2 regions of the Streptomyces sp. NPDC054834 genome follow, and region 2 is predicted to be linked to the other one. Evidence: riboswitches for the same ligand, from Rfam matches in the RefSeq annotation. Region 2 holds a riboswitch; the other holds the start of a gene.

Region 1 (7,484 bases), on a different contig from region 2:
TTATATTCATAGTTTATGGAAATGGCCGACTGGCGCGGGCGGCCTCGATCCGCACCCGCGACGGCGGCCGGCCATCGCGCTCGGTGCGCGGCCGGAAACTGCCGCGCCCGTCGACCAAGGGTGTTACCGGCGGTAGCACCGAGGATATTACGGTTCAGTAAGGTGACAGACCGTCAGCGAATACCCCGGCCCGGCGGTGGCTCCCCGTGATTGCGTACGCCGCTGTCAGTGCCCTCGGTTACAGTGACCGACCTCAACAGAAGGGGGTTACGGCGGTGCGCGTCGAGGTGGGGGCCGTGCGGGGCAGAGTGGCTCAGATGATGGTGCTGGCGGCGGTGTTGGGGGGCTGCGCGGGCTCGCCGGACGGGGACGACCCTAAGTCGCCCTCGAGCGCATCGGCGGCGAGCCGGGGAAGCGGAGCGGCGGGCGCGCCCGCCAAGGCCGGCGGCAGCATAGGCGCCGCGGGCTCCGCCTGCGAGCTGCCCGTCACCTTCGACATCGCCGAGGACTGGAAGGCCGAGGCGGTCGACGCGGGGACGTCCGCGAGCGCCGCCGGCGGCTCAGGCGGCTCCAGCGGGTCCGGCGGAGACGACGACCTGGCCGGCGACCTCGCCGACGCGCTGCTCCGCCAGGGCCCGGTCGCCCTCGCCTGCGAGGTCGACGCGAAGCCGGCCGGGAACATCGGCTTCCTGCGCGTGTGGAAGGGCGAGCCGGGCGACGCGGACGCACGTGCCGTGCTGCGGGCCTTCGTGGCGGCGGAGGACAACACGAGCAAGGAGAAGTACCGCTCCTTCAAGACCGGCGGTGTCTCCGGCGTCGAGGTCGAGTACGTCTACACGAGCAAGCTCCTCGACGAGTCCAAGAAGGAGAGCGCGCTGGCCGTCACCACCGACGACGGCCCGGTCGTACTGCACCTCGGCGGGATGGACAGCGAGGAACACGAGGAGATGCTCCCGGCGTACGAACTGGCGAAGCGGAGCCTGCGCATCGCCTGAGCCCGGCGCCCGTCCGTCACAGCGGGCGGGTGGACCGGCCCAGGTAGGTCAGGGGACCGGGGTCCGGCACCAGTATCACCTCGAAGCCGAGGCGGTCGTAGAACACGCGGGCGGCGGTGTTCGCGGTCACCATGCCCAGATGGACGGACGGAACTCCACGCTCGCGCAGTGCCGAGAACAGGGCGTCCATCAGCCGGCGCCCGTGACCGCGCCGCTGCCATCGCGGCAGCAGGTCGATGTGCAGGTGCGCGGGGTGGCCGGTCAGTTCCGGCAGCAGCATCCGCTCGGGCCGGTGCAGCAGCGACACCATCTCCTCGCTCGGCGTGCGCGGCGCCGCCGAGGATCTGGGGTAGCGGCCGGCCACTCGGGGGATCCAGATGTCACGGAAGGCCTCGACGAACTTTGCCGTGTCCGCCGTACCGACGACGTACCCCACCGGCCGCCCCTGCCCGTCGTCCAGGACGAAGGCGAGCTCCGGCTCCAGGAAGCAGTAGGGCTCGACGAAGAGAGTCGGCATCAGGCGCTGGTCCGGATACAGGGCCCGCGAGTCGCCGCCGTTGTGGGCGGTGCGGACGCATACGTCGGCGACGGCGGCGCGGTCGGACGGGCGGTACGGGCGGAGGTGGGGGCTGGAGTCCATGAACGACACCCTGATGCTTACGGGAGCGCTCCCACAACCCGATTCCCATGGGCATCCGGGGGCTTCGCGCCCCCGGATGCCCGGCTCAGGGTCCGGCGTCGGCCGGACCGGCGTCACCTCGCGGAGCGCCCGCTGCGGCGCAGCACCACGAAGCCCGCGATCAGGAGCACCGCGCCGAGCGCGCCGGGCCACAGGTGTGCCCCCGTCTCGGCGAGGCCGCCCTGGACGGCCTGCGGCTCGGTCTGCGGCTCGGTCTGGGCTCCGGTCTGCGGTGCCGTCTGTCCGGCGGTAGCGGACGGTTCCGCCTCAGCGGTGGTCGACGGCTCGGTGGACGGGGTGGACCGGCCGGCACCGCTGTGGTGCGAGCCGTGCCGGTTCGGGTCCGCCGCGGGGTTCCGGGTGGACGACGTCGTCGTGAAGACTCGGGGTGCCTTGGTGGTGGGGGCCGGGGCGGAGGCCGTACCGGGGTCGTTCGCCGGCTGCGTGCTCGGCGCCCCGGAGGACGGCTGCTCGGACGACGGCTGCTCCGGGGCCGACGGCTGCTCCGGGGCCGACGGCTGCTCCGACGACGGCTGCTCGGAAGGCTGCTGCTCGGAAGGCTCCTGTGTGGGCTGCTCTCCCCCGCCGTTGCCCGGGTTCGCCTGGCCGCCGTCGCCCGGTGAGGCGTCGGCGCTCGGCGACGGTGTGCCGCCGGATTCCCCGCCTGCGCCGCAGGTACGGCCCGAGTTGATGCAGTCGACCATCTCCCGCATCAGGCCCTCGTCGAAGACGTTGATGAAGTCGCCGTGGTCCGTGACCGGCTTGTGCTGCTGCTCCGGGAAGGAGTCCACGGAGAACAGCGGATGCGTCCGGCCGCCGTCCTGGAGGCTCGGTGCCGTGACGTCGTACACGATGCGCTGCACGAGTTGCGGGATGGCCTGGAAGCCGCCCGGGCACTTGCCCTCGGCGTCGGCGAACGCCACGTGGGTGCGGTGGTTGGCGCTGTCGATGTTCCGCCCGTCCCAGCAGCTCTGGAACCGGAACGTGCGCACCACGTCGCTGCCGGACGGGCACAGCGGGTACTTGTCCTTCAGCTGCCGGTCCTCGAAGCCGGTGCAGCTCCAGGAGGCGTTGGCGTTCGCGGGGCCGTTGACGAAGGCCTTGGCGTCCCCGGTGATGATGCGCAGCAGGCGCGGCATGGCCGTGACCTTGCCGCGGGCGCTGCCCTCGAAGGTCAGCGTGACGTCCTTCGGCGTGACGATCTGACCGGCGTTGCCCTCGGTTCCGCCGCCGGGGGCGTCCGCGTCGCGTTCCCTGGTGCCGTTCTGGAGGCGCAGCACCGGCCAGTAGTACGTGGACTTGTCGCCCTGGTCCACGCAGCTCGTGTCGGCGTTCGCGAGGTCCTCGTCGCTGGCGAAGGCGTTGTTGGCCTGGTTGCCGATGTAGTCGTGGAAGTGGTGGGCGCCGTTGGTGACGCCGGGAGCGACGATCACATTGTCGGAGTTGAACAGGCCGTTCGCGTTGACGCCGCAGCTGGAGGTGAACGTGCCGCGCGATGCGTCGGCCTGCGGGGCCGGGGTCCGGACGTCGGGCTGGACGGTGGTGATGTCCGTGTAGTCGGCGGCCACGGGGCCGTTGCCGCCCTGGCCGGAGCCGCCGTTGCCGTTCTGGCCGTCGCCGCCCTGGTTCTGGGTGCCGCTGTTCTGGCCGCCCTGGTCGCCGCTGCCCGCGGCGCCGCCCTGCTCGGCGGGCGGGCGCAGGGTGCACGCGGCCATGTCCTCGAGCCCCTGCGGGCGGTCGCCGACACTGTCGATGGCGGTGGCGATGCGCTCGATGGCCGCGCTCCGCTTCTCCTCGAGCGGGTTCATGATCGTGCCGTCGGCGGACCCGGGGTCCTGCCTGACGGCCTGCGCGGACGCCTGGAGTTGCTGGTAGGCGGCGGACACCTGCTGGTCCAGGAGGGCGAGTTCGCGGTCGACGTCCGCCCTGGCGTCGTCCGGCACGGAGGTCAGGCGGCTGCCGACGTCCGGGCAGTCGATGGTGGCCGACCCCGAGCCCCAGCCGCCCGCCTGAAGCACCCGGGCGTCCGTGCCGCCCTCGGTCGCCGAGGCGTAGACGTTCGCCGCGACGAGTCCACCCCCGCCCAGCATCAGGGCTACCGCGGCGAACGTCGCGCGCCGTGCACCTGTCGGGCGTCTGCGCCTGTTGCGTCCCACAGAACCACTCCCACACCTCGTGGCCGGCCCGGCATGGCAAGCCCCCGTCCCATACGGAGCCGGACGCGGGTGTGTTCAAGCACCTCACCGATTCATCGTGAACTCACAGGAGACGCCGGTCACGCCGGGCCGGCTGCGGCCGGCCGGCTTCCGGGACACTTGACCTTGTCTGCGTCGAGGCCTTCAGACTCGTCAGGCCGGGAAAGAATGCAACGAGGCACCCCTGAAATCCCTCAGTGACACGGCCCCCCCTATCGCCGCCGCGCACCGAGGGGGCAGGCCATCACCGGCCTGGGGCCGGAAGCGGCCTTTTCCTGCGGGAATCAGAATCGCGCAGTTCCCTCAGCTCCCCGGCGGGCGCTTTCTCGGCGGATTCCAGATTTCGCCGACGCCGTCGGCGGCACCGGGACGCGGACCCGGAGGACCTCGCCGACGCCGTCCTGCGGGAGTTGCTCCCGAGGGAGGGGCGACCGACGACACCGCGCTCGTCATCATGCGGTTATGAGGCGTCATCATGCGGTTGTGAGGCGGGGTTTCGCACGCCCCTCCGGGCACCTTCACCGGACGGCCACGAGCGCCAAGATGAATATCACAATTACGTATCGGACATTCCGCGCTTCAACCTTCACACCAGCCACACAAGTTGGTTAAGTTGGCGTCCAGACCGCACGGCTCCCCCCGGCGAACCTCGCCGGGCCGCGCGGCCTCCGCCGAATCCGGTGTCCCCGCAGGGCAACGGAGCCGGGGACCCAACCGACTTGGGGTGAATCGGCCCGACCGCCCGACGGGGCAGGGCCGTAGGGCATGCCTTCCACCATCGACCGCCCGAACCCGCCAGCTAACCCGGTAGGCGGAGCACGGAAGGAGTACGTCCCCCATGGCGCGCGAAAGCCGCGACGAGGTTCGGCAGCGAATCGACAGCCTTTACGACCAGACCGAGAGCGCCACGGGGAACTTCAACGCGACCCGCGCGACATCGGGGGGAACGCCCGGTCGTGGTGTGCGCCTCCGCAGGTCGGACAGGGGGAACGATCCCGCTCTGGACAGCATCGCCCAGCAGTGGATGACCGGGGCCCGTTCCAAACTGGGTCCCACCTCCCCCGCCGTACTCCCGGCGGACCGGACGTCACAGCGCCCGACCAGCCCCGCCGGTCTGGACAACATCGCCCGGCAGTGGATGACCGGGGCCCGCTCCAAACTGGGTCCCACCTCCCCCGCCATACTCCCGGCGGACCGGACGTCACAGCGCCCAGCCGGACGGCGCTCCAACGTCCCGGTCCCGAAAGAGCTGTTGGAAGCGGCCGAGCGCATCCTGCCGGAGCTGACCGCCGGGACCTCCGGGCAGGCGGGCGGACGCGCCGTGCCGGAGCTGACGGCCCGTCCCAGGGCGGAGCTGACGGCCGGGCCCGTCGCCGCGCTGCCCGCCGTGCCGGAACCGCGGCAGGAGACCCCCCTGGCGCTGCCCGCGGCCGAGCCGCGGCGGTCCTCGCCGCTGGCCTCGAAGGAAAAGAACCAGAAGAAGCTCGCCACGGCCCGGGACCTCCTCTCCCGCCGGATCGCCCAACCGGGCGCGCCCGCTCCCCTCGCGGCGGCCGAGCCCGCGCCTCCCGCCCCACAGGCTTGGCGTGGCGACCCCGAGCAGACCCTTCAGCCCGCGGAGCAGGAGTGGCTGCGCCGGCAGTGGTCCGGGCTCAGTGGGGGCTTGTCCGCCATGGGTGAAGCGAAAGCCCGCGGAGGTGCGGCGGCCGGGAGGAGCGCGATGGCCGGTGCCGGCATGGCAGCCGCCACGGCTGGGTCCCCCGGTGCCGGCGCAGCCGTCGGTGCCGCCCCGTCCATGGGCGTCGCCGCCCAGGGCGCGACCCCCATGACCGCCACCGGAACATTCAGCGTCCCCAACCCCCTCACGGACAGCGGCGCCTTCAGCGTCCCCAACCCGGTCGCGAACACCGGCACCTTCGCCGTCCCCAACCCCCTCACCGACAGCGGCGCCTTCGCCGTCCCCAACCCCCTCACCGACAGCGGCGCCTTCAGCGTCCCCAACCCCGTCGCGAACACCGGCACCTTCGCCGTCCCCAACCCCCTCACCGACAGCGGCGCCTTCGCCGTCCCCAACCCGGTCGCGAACACCGGCACCTTCGCCGTCCCCAACCCCCTCACCGACAGCGGCGCCTTCAGCGTCCCCAACCCCGTCGCGAACACCGGCACCTTCGCCGTCCCCAACCCCGTCGCGAACACCGGCACCTTCGCCGTCCCCAACCCGCTGACGGACAGCGGCGCCTTCAGTGCCCCCAACACCGTCGCGAACACCGGAGCGGTCCCCGCCGCGGCCCCCCTCACCAACACGGCAACCGTCACCGCCCCCAGCCCCGTCACGAACACAGGGACCTTCAGCGTCCCCAACCCCCTCACGGACAGCGGAGAGTTCGCCGCGATGCCCCCCTGGGCCGCAGCCGGGGTCTTCGCCACCGCCAACCCTCTCGTCGCGCCCAGCCCCGTGCCCCCGTCACCGGCCCCCATCGCGGCCCCGGTCGCGGCGGCTCCGGCCCCGACGCCGCCCCCTGCCCCAGCCCCCGCACCCACCTTCGCCCCCACCCCCGCCCCCTACGAGGGAAGGGCCGCGCAGGCGCTGGCGTTCGCCCGGGCGCAGATCGGGCGGCCCTGTGTGTGGGGTGCGACCGGGCCGGACTCCTACGACTGCTCGAGTCTCACCCAGGCCGCCTGGCGAGCCGCAGGCGTGGCGCTGCCGCGGGCCGCGCGGGAGCAGGCGGACGCCGGGACACCTGTGGCACTGAGCGAGGCCCAGGCCGGTGATCTCGTGATCTTCTTCCAGGACGCCGGCCATGTCGGCCTGTACTCCGGCAACGGCATGATGATCCACGCCCCGGGCCAGGGCGCGTACATCCGCGAGGAGTCGGTCTACGGTGCCGGGGAGGCGGCGATTCACCGGGTGATACGGCCCGCGTGAGACCGGCCGCGCCGGCTCTCGTAGTGGTCGAGCAGGGTCTCTTCGACCGGTCGGTAGGAGAGGCCCAGCTCGTGCACGCTCCGGCTGTTGTCCACGCGGAAGCGGATGCCGAGGTGCTTGCGGATGTAGTCCTGGGTGAGCCCGAACGCGGGCCCCAGGACGCGTACCGGCCAGTGCGGGAGCGCGGTGCGCGGGAGGCGCAGGTCGCGGGGGTGGCGGGCCCGGATGACGCGGGACATCTCCAGGAAGGACGTCATCGTCTCGGCCGCGACGATGTAGCGGCCCTTGGCCGCCGGGTTCTCGGCCGCGGCGATGTGCGCGTCGGCGACGTCCCGTACGTCCGCCGTGGTGAAGCTGAAGTCCGGGGCGCCGTAGCAGAAGTACCCCTTGAACAGCTCGTCGAGCAGGAAGAGGCTGCCGGACCCTGACGCGGGGGTGAGTGAGGGGCCGAGGATCAGTCCGGGGTTGACGGACACCATCCGCCAGCGGTCCTGGGCCCGTTCGGCCTCCCAGGCGATGCGCTCCGCGACGGTCTTCGCGTAGTGGTAGGGGTTGTTCTCCACCGTGCTGGTGGTGTTGAAGTACTTCTCCGACAGCACCTGGCCGTCCATCTCGAGGACGTCGGCGTAGTCGCCGAAGACCGCGCCCACCGTGGAGGTGAGGACCAGGGTGTGCACGGACGGCGCCCG
Region 2 (7,484 bases):
GCCGAGTTCAGCTTCTCCTGTTTGCGGGCGGCCTGGTCCCGCAGCGTGTTCAGCCGCCGCTGGGCCGTGTCCGCCTTCTCCTGCGCGCCGTTGTACTTCTCGGTGGCGGCTTCCGCCTCCTGGTACAGCTTGTCGACCTTGGCCTTGACCTCGGCCGGTGAGAGCCGCGGCGCGGCGTGCCCGGTCCCGTCGAAGCCCGTCGCGGTCGCCGCGCCCGCCAGGGCGATGGTGACCGCCGTCCGGGCGGTGTTGCCGCTGAGCGGGCGCTGTCTGGGCTTGCGGTGCGCTGCCACCTGGACCGTCACGTCCTCTCGTAGGACCGCCGTGGGGAGCGGTTCACGCGTCCGGCGGCGGCCCGCACAGGGGAAACGGGCCGTCGCCGGACCTTCTTGGCGGTGGTGTCCGACTGCCGCCCCTGGCCCGGGCGGCGGTGGGGAGCCGGTCACCTGGTGGAGGACGCTAAACCCGGCTGTGACGGCCCGGTAACGCGATGTACGCAACTGACCTCACAGGACCGCCTGATGTCCGGGCATGACCGCGTCTCCGGCCCACAGCCGCCGCCTTCGGGTGGTGCGCTGACCGATGCGGCGGTTTCCCGTGCATGTGCCGACCACGGGGTGCTATGGGGCGCATATATGCGGCCGGTTAGGCTCCGGCCTCATGGACGTACTCATCCATCTCTTCGTCGGCCTGCACATCGTCGGCATCGCCGCGCTCCTCGGCGGCTTCCTGACCCAGATGAAGGCGATGGGACGCGGCGAGGCCCGCTTCGTCCCGGCCATGCTGCACGGCGCCTTCACCATGCTGGCGACCGGCGTGATCCTGGTCGGGCTCAACGAGGCCGACGACCACCACGTCAACACCATCAAGATCGGCATGAAGCTGGCCCTGCTGATCGTGATCCTCGGGCTGGTCTACGTGAAGCGGGACGAAGAGCGGGTCGACAAGAACCTCTTCGGACTGGTCGGCCTGCTGACCACGGCGAACATCTTCATCGCCGTGCTGTGGACCTGACCGCGCCCACGGCGACCACGAGCCACGCCGCCACCGAGATCCACACCAGCACCACCCCCGGCCCCCGCAGCCACGGGATCCCCAGGGCCGCGCCGGCCGACAGCGTGGCCGCCGCGGTCATCCCCATCGGGAACACCGTCGACCAGCGGCGCACGTCGTAGCCCGGCCGCGGCCGCACCGCCTCCGTGACCAGCAGGACGGCGTACCAGGCCCCGTCCAGCACGAGCAGCGCTACGGTCGCGGCGCGCAGGACGCCCTGGTCGTCGCCGCTCCACAGGGACAGGCGCCCGCTGTCGGCGGCGACCAGCCGCGCCCCGGCCAGCGCCGAGACGGCGAGCGCGCCGCCGCCGATCCACTGGTCCCCGGCGCCCTCGAGCAGCTGCCGCGGATCGAACCGGGCCAGGGCGAACCCGTAGAACACCAGTCCCAGCCAGAACAGTACGAGCGCCGTGTGCGCGAGCCACGCCGTGGCCGTCGCCCCGGCCAGCACGGCCCCCAGCACGGCGATCGACTCCGTGGCCACACAGCCCAGGAACACCGCCCCAGACATGCGCCGCTCCCACCGCCGGAAGACGTGGACGAGCAGCACCGGCCAGAGCACGACCGCCAGCGCGAGCAGCGCCTCGGCCAGGACCGTCCGGTCCAGCAGCGAGAACCGGGTGCCCAGCACCGCCGTGGCGGCCACCGCGGTGAGCGCGCTCGGCGTCTCCGCCTCCGCCGCCCACCGCTCCCGCTCGCGCAGCAGCCGCAGGGTGAAACCGGCCGCGAACCCCAGCCAGGCGGCGCAGGCCAGCCCCAGGGCGACCCGGGACAGCACTTCGCGACCGGCCAGCTGCAAGCCCACCGACACGATCCCGGTCGCCATGACGGCGGCACCGGCCGCCGGTGAACGCCGGGCCCACCAGACGCGCAGGGGTGAGAAGGGGCCGGGCATGGGCCCGATGCTAGGGGCCCGCCGGCTCAGGCCGGACGCACCACGCTGTGGATGATCGATTCGCCGCCGTAGTAGATCGACTCCTCCCGGACATAGGCGCCGGGCTTGGGAGCGTGGATCATCATGCCGTTGCCGATGTAGACGCCGACGTGGCTCACATCGTCGTAGAAGAAGACCAGATCACCGGGCCGGGCGTCGGCGAGGGAGACCGTGGTGCCGGCGTTGACCTGGTCGTAGGTGGTGCGCGGCAGGCTGACGCCGGCGGCCTTCCAGGCGGCCTGGGTGAGGCCGGAGCAGTCGTAGGAGCCAGGGCCGGTGGCGCCCCAGACGTACGGCTTGCCGATCTGGGCGCGGGCGAAGGCGATCGCCTTCTCGGCCTTGGTGGAGGACGAGGAGGACGGCGAGGTCGATGAGGTCGACGTGGACGAGTCCGACGAGGAGCCCGTCGAGGTCGACGCGTCCGACGAGCCGCTGTTCTGCTGCTGCGCCTCCGCCTGCGCCGCCGCCTGCTCCTTCGCGAGCTCAGCGGCCTTGCGCGCGGCCTCCTCCCGCTTCTGCTTCTCGATCGCCGCGAGCCGCGCCTTCTCCTGCGCCGTCAGCGTGGACAGCAGCTCGCGCGCGGTGGTGAGCTTCTTCTGGACGGTCGACTTGGCGGCCTGAAGATCGTGCTGGGAGTCGGTCAGCGTCTCGAGGCTCTCGGTGGCCTCCTGCCGCTTCTTCATGGTCGCGGACTGCTCGGTGACGTAGTCGTCGACCGCGTTCTTCTGCCGCTTGGTCAGCCGGCTCATCAGCTGGGCCTGGTCGAAGTAGTCCTGCGGGGTGTCCGCGAGCAGGAAGGTGGCGGTGTCGGGGGCGGCGGCCCCGGTCCGGTACTGGGCGGCCGCGAAGGAACCCAGCTTCTCGCGCGCCTTGTTGAGCTTCTCCGTGCGCTTGGCCACCTCGTCGAGGAGCGAGTCGACGCGCCGGCGCTGCTTGCCGGTCGTCTCCTTGGCCGCGTTGTACTTCTCGGTCGCCGACTCCGCCTGCCGGTACAGGTCGTCGACCTTCTTCTCGACCTCCTCCATGCTCGGCTTGTGGTCGGTGGAGGGGGTGGCGTCGGCCGTCTGGGAGAGCAGGGCGACGGAGGTGAGGGCGGCGGTGGCGAGGGCGGGCTTGCGTATGCCTGCCACACCCGAGGGGCGCTTGCGGTGCGACGCCAAGGGAGGCGACTCCTTCCAATGTTCCGCCTACCGGGTTAGCTGTCGGGTTCGGGCGGGTGGTTCGGAAGGGTTGCCCTACGGCCGTCGTCCCCGGTGGGGAGGGCGGGCCGATTCACCCCAAGGTCTCGGTGGGTCCCCGGCTCCGGCTGCCGTGAGGGGCGCACCGGACTCGGCGGAGGCCGCGCGGCCCGGCGAGGTTCGCCGGTGGGGGTCGTACGGCCTGGCGGAACGCTAGCCAACTCGTGTGACTCATGTGAAGGTTGGTGCACGATATGTCCGATACATTTTCGTGACCCGAGACGGGTGTGTCGTTGTCGTGACCATGTGCTTTCACAGGGTGAGGAGATCGTCCGTCGGCCAAGTTCCGAGGGTGGCGGCCGGTTGTCGGTGGGGCGCCCTAGACTCGGAGAGCGATGAGCAGCCTCTTTGACGACAGCTTCCTGGCGGACCTCCAGGCCCCTCGCGGGCACGACGAGGAGTCACCGCCGCCGCCCGAGGACGATCACGCTCCGGAGCCGGTTCCGGACGATCTGTTCGGCGGGAAGTTCGACGTGCCGCCGGACCGGGACGAGTATTACCGCGACGGCGCCCCGCGCCCGGCGATCGACGCCGCCGCGCTCCTGGAGGGGCTGAACGACAACCAGCGCGCGGCCGTCGTCCACGCCGGCTCCCCGCTGCTCATCGTGGCCGGCGCCGGCTCCGGCAAGACCCGTGTGCTCACCCACCGCATCGCCCACCTGCTCGGCGAGCGGGGCGTCCACCCGGGCCAGATCCTGGCGATCACCTTCACCAACAAGGCCGCCGGCGAGATGAAGGAGCGCGTCGAGCAGCTCGTCGGCCCGCGCGCGAACGCTATGTGGGTGATGACCTTCCACAGCGCGTGCGTGCGGATCCTGCGCCGGGAGAGCAAGAAGCTCGGCTTCACGTCGTCGTTCTCGATCTACGACGCCGCCGACTCCAAGCGCCTGATGGCCCTGGTCTGCCGCGACCTGGAACTCGATCCCAAGCGCTACCCGCCGAAGTCCTTCAGCGCCAAGATCTCCAACCTGAAGAACGAGCTGATCGACGAGGAGGACTTCGCCGCCCAGGCCGCCGACGGCTTCGAGAAGACCCTCGCCCAGGCCTACGCCCTGTACCAGTCGCGGCTGCGCGAGGCCAACGCCCTCGACTTCGACGACCTGATCATGACGACGGTCAACCTGCTCCGCGCCTTCCCGGACGTCGCCGAGCACTACCGCCGCCGCTTCCGCCACGTCCTGGTCGACGAGTACCAGGACACCAACCACGCCCAGTACGCCCTCGTACGGGAGCTCGTCGGCACCTCGGAGCACCCGGCGGACGTGCCGCCCGGCCCGGACGACCTGACGCCCGCCGAGCTGTGCGTGGTGGGCGACGCCGACCAGTCGATCTACGCCTTCCGCGGCGCGACCATCCGCAACATCCTCCAGTTCGAGGAGGACTACCCGGACGCGACGACGATCCTGCTGGAGCAGAACTACCGCTCCACCCAGACGATCCTCTCCGCGGCCAACGCGGTCATCGAGCGCAACGAGTCCCGCCGCCCCAAGAACCTGTGGACCAACGCGGGCGCGGGCGCCCGCATCACGGGCTATGTCGCCGACACCGAGCACGACGAGGCGCAGTTCGTCGCCGACGAGATAGACCGCCTCACGGACGCGGGCGAGGCGAAGGCCTCAGACGTCGCCGTCTTCTACCGCACCAACGCCCAGTCCCGTGTCTTCGAAGAGGTCTTCATCCGCGTCGGCCTGCCCTACAAGGTCGTCGGCGGTGTCCGCTTCTACGAGCGCAAGGAGGTCCGGGACGTCCTGGCCTACCTGCGCGTCCTCGCCAACCCCGAGGACTCCGTCCCGCTGCGCCGCATCCTCAACGTGCCCAAGCGCGGCATCGGCGAGCGCGCCGAAGCGATGATCGACGCCCTGGCCCAGCGGGAGAAGATCAGCTTCCCGCAGGCGCTGAAGCGGGTCGACGAGGCGTACGGCATGGCGGCGCGGTCGACGAACGCGGTCAAGCGGTTCAACGTGCTGATGGAGGAGCTCCGTACGATCGTCGAGTCCGGCGCGGGTCCGGCCACCGTCCTGGAAGCCATACTCGAACGCACCGGATACCTGGCCGAGTTGCAGGCCTCCACCGACCCGCAGGACGAGACCCGCATCGAGAACCTCCAGGAACTCGCGGCAGTGGCACTGGAGTTCGAGCAGGAGCGTGGCGAGGGCGAGTCGGTGGGCCTGTCCGACTTCCTGGAGCAGGTCGCGCTGGTCGCCGACTCCGACCAGATCCCCGACGAAGAGGACGGCGACGGCGTCATCACGCTGATGACCCTGCACACCGCCAAGGGCCTGGAGTTCCCGGTGGTCTTCCTCACCGGCATGGAGGACGGGGTCTTCCCGCACATGCGCGCCCTCGGCCAGACCAAGGAACTGGAGGAGGAGCGGCGCCTGGCGTACGTCGGCATCACACGCGCGCGGGAGCGGCTGTATCTGACCCGGTCGGCGCTGCGCAGCGCGTGGGGCCAGCCCTCATACAACCCGCCCTCCCGTTTCCTGGAGGAGATCCCGCCCGCCCATGTGGAGTGGAAGCGGAAGGGAGCGGCGGCCCCGATGCCCTCCGGACCGGCGTCCGGGGTGGCCGCCTCGCTGTCCTCCACCCGCTCGCGCTCCTCGGCGTCGGGCGCCTCCGGCTTCGCCACCCGCAGGACCTCGGAGAAGCCGGTGGCTGCGCTGGCCGTCGGGGACCGGGTGACGCACGACCAGTTCGGGCTCGGCACGGTCGTCGGGGTGAAGGGCACGGGCGCGAACGCCGAGGCGACGATCGACTTCGGCGACACCAAGCCGAAGCGGCTGCTGCTGCGGTACGCGCCGGTGGAGAAGCTGTAGGAGGCGTCGGGGTTCCGGGGGCTCGGCGCCCCCGGGAGCCTACGCCGGGTCGAGCCCGTGGCTGCGCAGCCACGGCAGCGGGTCTATGGCCGCTCCGCCGCCCGGCCGGACCTCGAAGTGCAGGTGCGGGCCGGTGGAGTTGCCGGAGTTCCCGGAGTACGCGATCGGCGTCCCGGCTTTGACGGTCGTGCCGGAGGGAACCCGGTAACTGGAGAGGTGGCAGTACCAGGTCTGCGTGCCGTCCTTCGCCGTCAGGATCAGCATGTTGCCGTAGGCGCTGTTCCACTTCGTCGAGACGGTACCGTCGGTCGCCGCCATCACCGTCGTGCCGTACGAGACGGGGAAGTCGATGCCGGTGTGCACCGACATCCAGTTCACGCCCGCCTGGCCGAAATAGGCGCTGAGCCCTTTCTGCGTGACCGGAAGGACGTACTTGGGGCGCAGCCGCTCCTTGCGGGCCGCCTCCGCGGCCGCCGCCTTCTTGTCGGCCGCCTGCTGGGCCTTGAGGTCGATGCGCTCCTGCGTGCGGCTGGCCCGGTCGGCGAAGTCGTCGGCGCCGGCGGAGAGGGTCTTGAGCTGGGAGTCCAGCTTGCTGTTGGCGATGGACGGTTTCACCGCATGTGTGTCCGAAGCGGTGGCCGTGGTGTCCTTGCCGCTGTCGTCGGTCAGGCTGCCGACGGAGGCGGCGGCGATTCCGGCGACCCCCATCACACAGACCGAGGGCACGGCGACGGTCAGCAGGGCGGAGCGCTTGGGGGGCGTACGGCGCCGGGAGCGGGCCGCGCCGCGGGAGCCCGGCCGGGGCGGCGCCGGGGTGACCTCTTCCTGGTCGTCGAGCAGGGGAGCGACGGCGGACATCTCGCCGGTCGCGGCCAACTCGTCGCCGTCCGCGACGGGTTCCTCCTCGGCGTTCTCCTCGTACCCCTCGTAGGAGACCTGTTCCTCGTACCCCTCGTAGGAGACCTGCTCGAAGGTGGCGGTCCCCTGCTGATCGAAGCGCTCGGGCTCGGTGGCCGTGGCGGTGCCGTCGGAGTTCCACTGCGTGGCGTCGTACGCGCCGGTGTCGAAGGCCTGCGTGCCCCACTCCCACTGCTGGGTGAGGTCGGCCGCGCCCCCGGACTGGTCGTGCTGGAGCCAGGCGTTCGCTTCCCACTGGCCACTGACGTCCGGGGACGTCGCCTGGTGCGGGATGCCGACGAACTGCTGCTGGCCGGTCGTCCATGCGGTGGCGTCGTAGGCGCCGGAGTCGTAAGCGGCGTGGTGCTGGGCCGCGTACGGGTCGTAGTGCGCGCTCTGGCCGACGCCGGTCGTCCACTGCGTGGCGTCGTACGTGCCGGTGGTGTGGCCCTCGCCCGGGAGGTTGCCGAAGAGCGGGTCGGAATCGAAGGTCGTGGTGGCGTGGGCGCCGGTCTCGAAACCGGTGGCACCGTACCCGTCGTACGT

The links. A riboswitch is a leader RNA that binds a small molecule or an ion and turns the genes downstream of it on or off. The one in region 2 is predicted to bind cyclic di-AMP.
Region 1: it holds a riboswitch for cyclic di-AMP, as region 2 does, so the genes downstream of both, ACWGJM_RS25290 (NlpC/P60 family protein) here and ACWGJM_RS08070 (NlpC/P60 family protein) in region 2, are expected to answer to the same signal.

What each region holds. Positions count from the first base shown of each region.
Region 1 covers NZ_JBSGZV010000019.1:137,632-145,115, reverse strand. Annotated here, with positions in the region: gene ACWGJM_RS25305 (lipoprotein) at 276-995, shown strand; gene ACWGJM_RS25300 (GNAT family N-acetyltransferase) at 1,012-1,635, opposite strand; gene ACWGJM_RS25295 (DUF1996 domain-containing protein) at 1,749-3,764, opposite strand; cyclic di-AMP (ydaO/yuaA leader) riboswitch at 4,529-4,699, shown strand; gene ACWGJM_RS25290 (NlpC/P60 family protein) at 4,708-6,795, shown strand; gene ACWGJM_RS25285 (NAD-dependent epimerase/dehydratase family protein) at 6,771-7,484, opposite strand, start outside.
Region 2 covers NZ_JBSGZV010000004.1:170,484-177,967, forward strand. Annotated here, with positions in the region: gene ACWGJM_RS08055 (NlpC/P60 family protein) at 1-293, opposite strand, end outside; gene ACWGJM_RS08060 (hypothetical protein) at 661-1,014, shown strand; gene ACWGJM_RS08065 (tellurite resistance/C4-dicarboxylate transporter family protein) at 992-1,948, opposite strand; gene ACWGJM_RS08070 (NlpC/P60 family protein) at 1,975-3,147, opposite strand; cyclic di-AMP (ydaO/yuaA leader) riboswitch at 3,156-3,332, opposite strand; gene pcrA (DNA helicase PcrA) at 3,561-6,041, shown strand; gene ACWGJM_RS08080 (M23 family metallopeptidase) at 6,081-7,484, opposite strand, start outside.